2 regions of the Caldanaerobacter sp. genome follow, and region 2 is predicted to be linked to the other one. Evidence: riboswitches for the same ligand, from Rfam matches in the RefSeq annotation. Region 2 holds a riboswitch; the other holds the start of a gene.
The links. A riboswitch is a leader RNA that binds a small molecule or an ion and turns the genes downstream of it on or off. The one in region 2 is predicted to bind thiamine pyrophosphate.
Positions count from the first base shown of each region.

Region 1: another riboswitch for thiamine pyrophosphate. It lies ahead of thiT (energy-coupled thiamine transporter ThiT); the one in region 2 lies ahead of thiD (bifunctional hydroxymethylpyrimidine kinase/phosphomethylpyrimidine kinase).

Region 1 covers NZ_JBNATX010000050.1:2,253-5,404, forward strand. The annotation lists M-box (ykoK) riboswitch at 210-375, opposite strand; gene ACPLVE_RS10305 (phosphatase PAP2 family protein) at 440-976, opposite strand; gene thiT (energy-coupled thiamine transporter ThiT) at 1,118-1,756, opposite strand; TPP riboswitch at 1,820-1,922, opposite strand; gene ACPLVE_RS10315 (ABC transporter ATP-binding protein) at 1,987-3,152, opposite strand, start outside.
Region 2 covers NZ_JBNATX010000054.1:1,746-4,897, reverse strand. The annotation lists gene ACPLVE_RS10510 (3-oxoacyl-ACP reductase) at 1-492, opposite strand, end outside; gene thiD (bifunctional hydroxymethylpyrimidine kinase/phosphomethylpyrimidine kinase) at 512-1,303, opposite strand; TPP riboswitch at 1,363-1,465, opposite strand; gene ACPLVE_RS10500 (ABC transporter permease) at 1,588-2,349, opposite strand; gene ACPLVE_RS10495 (ABC transporter permease) at 2,354-3,148, opposite strand; gene ACPLVE_RS10490 (ABC transporter ATP-binding protein) at 3,145-3,152, opposite strand, start outside.

The DNA.
Region 1 (3,152 bases), on a different contig from region 2:
ATTAAAAGAAGAGAAGGGAAACCAGAAAAAGGACTATATTATGACCATCGGTGAGAAGAATGGAAGTGGAAAAAGGGCCCCATCCTTCTTTAATGCCATATTACATATACCCTTTTTACTTATGCTACTACCTCCACCGTCCATTCTTCTCACCTCCGTTTTTTCTCAAAATTTGAAAAGCCTCTCTCAACGAAAGAAAGAGGCTTTCCATCCAATTTCCTTCGTTGAGCTTTGGCACTATACAGCTTTGGAGAAAACTCCAGCTGCATTAGGCAAAACCTTGATTCGGTAATGCCTGTTCACCCGTTACCATCTCTCGATGTTTCCGGGCAGCAGCCTGTATCTGTATAGGAGCCTCACCTAACGAGGTATTTACTTTTCTGTCCCTCTACATTATATTCCTATGTTTTGAAAATGTCAACCTATTTTCAAAAAATTTTTATACAAAAATCTTTATGCCCAGATAATGAGTAAAATACGAAAAAGTCATCCCTATCAAAAAGCCCATCAAGACATCGGAAGGATAATGAAGACCCATGTATATTCTAGAAAGCCCTACAAGCACTGCAACCGGAATAAATATAATTGCAAGGTTGGGAAAAAACATTGAAAAAGTCATTGCAAGAGAAAAACTGGCAGTAGCGTGCCCAGAAGGAAAAGAATAATCTCTCAAAAGTTGCCTAAAGGTATTAGTATCTCTAAACACCATGTAGGGGCGAAGCCGCGAATATTTCTTCTTCAAAAACTGCACAAAAAGATGACTGCTTACAAGAGAAAACAAAGCTTCTATTGCAGAAGTTCTTACACTATTCTTCCCAAAAAAGGCCAGAAAAATTGTGACAAATATTGTGAAAGCAGGACCACCCACATGAGTGATTCTGGGCATTATTTTGTCCAGAAAATTACATTTTATTTTCTCGTTAATATAAAAGAAAATATTTTTATCTTTCTCCGCAAGTATCTTCCTCAGTTCCATCCCAGTGGCACCTCTTTAAAAGTCTTCATTTATATCTTATCATAATTTTTATAAAATGTCTCTTTTATAAGCTTACCCCTAAATTCCCTCATGTTAATTTTACGTTAAATTTTAAAAAAATAAAGGGGTTCTATCCCCCTTTCAAGCCAAAGCTTTTTTCTTAACCTCTTCTATAGCATTTCTCACTTGAGGAATTAAAGAAACTGCAAAACAAATCAAAACCTCCGTCCCCACAATACTGCCATTGACTAAAAGTGAATACACTATGGGATTCATACCTTTTGGAGCATAGCTTGCAAAAAAGAATATTCCAGACAAAAAGTGTGAGAAAAATCTTCCAAAACCACCAACCAAAATTCCCAAACTTAAATTTTTTCTAAAAAAGCCCGCAAGCCCTAAAGCACCAAAAGCCAAAGGATAATCCAAAAGAATCTGTACCCATTGTACTATAAAAGGATCTTGAATTAGTTGTAAAAGTCCATAGGCCATTCCAACGACAATCCCTGGACCGGGACCGTAGTAATAGGCAAAAACAAACAGTGGAAGCATACTGGCAGGCGTAATAGATCCCCCTTGGGGCCAGTGGTAAAACCTTATATAGGAAAGGACAAAAGCTATAGCAATTGAGAGGGCCCCATATACAAGCATTTTTGTGTCAAACTTGACACTTTTTCTCATAAGATACAAGAGAAAAGCCGCCAGTAAAATCGCCAATATAACCGATAGCGTTACCGGTTTTATCTTGGCAAAATCAGAAAATATGCTTAAAATGTAGGACATAAACAAAAACACCTCCATTTTCAGGAGGTTATGTTCGCTGAAAAAAGGCACCGCCTCATGCGGTGCCTTTTGAGCCCGCATTCCCTACGGAGGCATTACCCTCATCAGGTTCCAAGGGTTCGGCATTTCTGCCGTCTCAGCCGTTAAGGCTCCCCCAGCGGACATAACCACCCGTATTTTGTTTTGCTTATTTTTAACTTTACCACTTTTCATGCTATATGTCAATACTTTTAACTTACAAGCGGCTCCTCTTCTCTCTCAAACTGGCTGTTGTAAAGTTTAGCATAAAAGCCTCCTTTTTTAAGAAGTTCTTCATGGGTTCCCTGTTCTACTATATCTCCATGGTCCATAACGAGTATTAAATCCGCATCTCTTATTGTAGAAAGCCTGTGAGCAATTATAAAGCTTGTGCGCCCTTTCATGAGATAATCCATTGCCTTTTGTATCTGTATTTCAGTTAAAGTATCTACGGAGCTTGTAGCCTCATCCAGTATGAGAATTTTTGGGTCTTTTAATATGGCTCTTGCTATTGTAATAAGCTGCTTTTGTCCCTGAGAAATGTTAGTACTCTCTTCATTTATCATCATGTTATATCCACCAGGCAGGCTCTTTACAAAGCTGTGAACGTGTGCTGCTTTAGCAGCTTTAATCACTTCCTCATCGGTTGCGTCAAGTCTGCCATATCTTATATTGTCCATGATAGTTCCATTGTAAAGCCATGTATCTTGAAGCACCATTCCAAAGAGGGACCTTAAATCTTCCCTTGAAAATTCTCTTATATCGTGACCGTCAATTAAGATAGCACCTTCATTTACATCGTAAAATCTCATCAAAAGCTTGACAATTGTAGTTTTTCCTGCACCGGTAGGACCAACAATTGCAACTTTTTGCCCTGCTTTAATCTTAGCAGAAAAGTTATTTATGACTATTTTATCTGGCCTATAGCCAAATTTGACATTCCTAAATTCAACGTCTCCTTTTATATCCTCTAATTTTATTGGCTTAGGATTGTCAGGCACTTCCTCCTCTTCTTCCAAAAACTCAAAAACTCTCTCAGCACAGGCTGCTGTCTGCTGAAGTATATTGGAAATATTTGCAATTTGCGCAATTGGCTGAGTGAAAGACCTAATGTACTGTATAAAAGCCTGTATATCTCCCACTTCTATCGCATTTTTGATGACCAACCAACTTCCCAAAACTGTAACAGCGACATACCCCAAATTACCTATCACATTCATGAGGGGCATCATAACACCTGTCAAAAACTGTGACTTCCAAGCAGCATCATACCAAGTGCTATTAAGCTCATCAAATTTGGCTATACTCTTTTTTTCTCCATTAAACGCTTTTACTATGTGATGTCCTCCATACATTTCCTCCACGTGCCCATTTACAT
Region 2 (3,152 bases):
TGCTTTAGCAGTGGTATAATCGTGGTAAGGAACCACTGGATTCTGAAACAAATTAGTCCCTATATTTATAATTCGGCCAAAGCGCATCTTTTTCATATCTTTAAGTCCTGCTTTTATAGTATTTAGGGCCCCTTTTACAGCTCCTTCTAATTGTTTTAAATAATCTTCCCACTCAATTGTTTCAGGAGTTTTTCTGTTCATCGGGTCAAAAACATAGTCAATCAGCGCATTGTTCACAATAGTAGTGACTGGTTTCCCAAAATACTTCTTTGCTTCTTCAAACATTGAAGCTACTTGATTAAAATCTCTTACATCAGCTCTAATAGCAACAGAATTTCTTCCCAGCTCTTCTGACAATTTTTGCGCCTTTTCTTCGCTTTTATAATAATTTACTACCACGCTGGCTCCTTCTCTAGCAAAAGCTTTAGCAATGGCAGCACCTAAGCCGCGGCTAGACCCTGTAACAAGAACTACCTGCTCTCTTATTTCCATAACAAACATCCTCCTTATTCTATTCTTTAAATTCAACATTCCAGAAATGATTTGTGGGCCCCACCCCATGTCCTATAGAAAGAGAATTCTTTATGGCTCCTGTGATGTATTTTTTAGCCCTCTTCACTGCCTCTAACAAATCATATCCTAAAGCCAAGTTTGCTGCTATAGCTGATGAAAAAGTGCATCCTGTCCCATGTGTATTTTTGGTGTTAATTCTCTCTGCCTTAATTTCATAAAATTCTACTCCATCATAAAACACATCCACCGCTTCTCCTTCTAAATGTCCTCCTTTTACTATAACCGTTTTCGCACCTAAACTTAAAATCTTCTTTGCAGCTTCCTTCATATCCGAAATGTTCTTTATCTCCATTCCTGTTAATTCCTTGGCTTCCATCAAATTTGGCGTAACAACAAGGCTTAATGGCAGCAGTTCCTCCTTTAACGCTTTCATCGCCTCGGGTTTTAAAAGAGGGTCTCCACTCTCCGCAATCATGACTGGGTCTAAAACAACTTTCTCTACTCCGTATTCTTTTAAGCCCTTTGCGATAGTTTTTATAATCTCTTCATTGGATACCATGCCTATCTTAACTGCATCCGGATACAAATCCTCAAAAATAGCTTTCATTTGTAGATAAACCATTTCTGGGGTAACATCTAAAATCCCTAATACTCCTTGAGTATTTTGAGCCGTTATTGAAGTAATCACGCTCATTCCAAATACTCCGTGGGCAGAAAAAGTCTTCAAATCTGCCTGGATTCCTGCTCCTCCTCCTGAATCTGAACCAGCAATTGTAAGAGCCAGCTTCATATACTCACCTCCAAGATAATAAAAATATGCCCACCTGAAAAGGTGAGCACTTTTTACAGATTCCGTAAAACGTGCTTCCCTTCGCAGGCATTACCCTGGTCAGGTTCTAAGGGTCGGGAACGAATCCCCTCTCAGCCATTTCTGGCTCCCCTAGCACTTTGATATTCAATTTTTTAAGTTCCTTTGCCTTTATTATATCATAAGATTACAAAAATTCAATCCAATTTATTTTCAAAAGCATCAAATTTTATAGGCTTTATCTGTCACGCAATTTATAGTCTTAATCACAATTCTCCTGTCGACTGGTATTTTTTCAGCCCTTGGTAAAGGATAATTTTTAAAACCAAATAATATAATAAGGGAGATGAATAACACCATATACTCTCATATACATTGCTCTTAACAAGGGCAATCCTTGCAGGAATTGCACTAAATAAGAAAATGGGAATTGCATATATGAGAAGATTACGGAGGATTTTTGGGAAAACCGTGTCAGGTTTTTCTGCCATTGTTAAAAGCTGCAGGACTATCGCTGAAATTGCTTCAGACCTTAAACCAAAAAGAGTAAAACTGTATACTATGAAAAATAAAAGTCCCATTAAAATAGAAGCATTGAAAATTGAAATGATATAAGCTATTGTCAATTTAATTCCACATATTTTCATACACCATATATTTAGAAATATTAACAAGGGGGTTGAAAGAGCTGCAGGAAAATTTAGGTTTTTTAGTACAATGTATTTTATGAGAGGCTGTGGTTTTAGTAAATCAAAATCAAAATACCCTGTTAAAACTGATTGTCCAAACTTAGAAACAGCTTCTGCAAAGAAAATTGCATATAGGTTGTTTACTAAAAAGAAACAGGTTATATAAAAAAGAATTTCTTCTCTATTATAATCACCAAAAACGTCAATTTTTTGAGTAAGCAGGTAATAGCCTAAAAATGTCGCAGTGTATAAAGATAAGTCTGCCAAAAACCAGCTTACCAAATTTGCTCTATATTGAATTGCTTTTTTAATTGAAAATCTTATAGATTCTATTAGCATGTTTTCACGCCCCATGAGAGGTGTATTTTTTTAATCCATTTTTCATAAGTAAAAAAACAATGAAACCAAGTATTAACACCCAGACTAGTGAAATAAATAATCCTTTATTTACTATTTCAATGTCAAAATTAGCATCGCATATAAGCTTTGACGGGATGTATGTCATATAAGGGAAGGGAGTCATTAGCATAATTGATTCAATTTTGCTAGGCAAAAGGTCTAAAGGGAAAATGGCACCTGAAAGAAGACCTGTCAGTAAGTTTCTGATGGCAGCTATGCCCCATATTTCTGTCAGCCAAAAAGATAACAATCCTACTATAAAGGAAAATAAAGCATTGAGTAAAAAACCCAAAATTAACGCTAAAGGTAGGTATAACAGCCGGTTTGCTGGGATTTCAATTTTTGCCCAGATTAAGAGCACAACAATTACTGGCATATATAAAATTGCAAACTTTGCAAGGCTTGAAGATATGTGACTGTATGAAATACTGGTCAAATAATTCACAGGAAGTAAAAGCTTTTGGCCAAATCTGTAGGTTTTTATATCCTTTTCAAGGTCATGTTCAGCATGAATTTCTGTGAATAGAAGTATTGCATTAGAAATGATAATATAAATCATCATTTCTTTCAGAGTGTAATTTATGGGATTTCTTTCAATTAAAGACCGCCAGAGAAAAAAGTTTATTAGGATTGGTACAATTAGGGAACTTAAAAGCTCCCCTACAAGGTAAATTCTATACATTAAGAGTCTTTTTATTGAGTAGTCAAAATATCCCATGAAAACATACAATGTCCTCATTTTT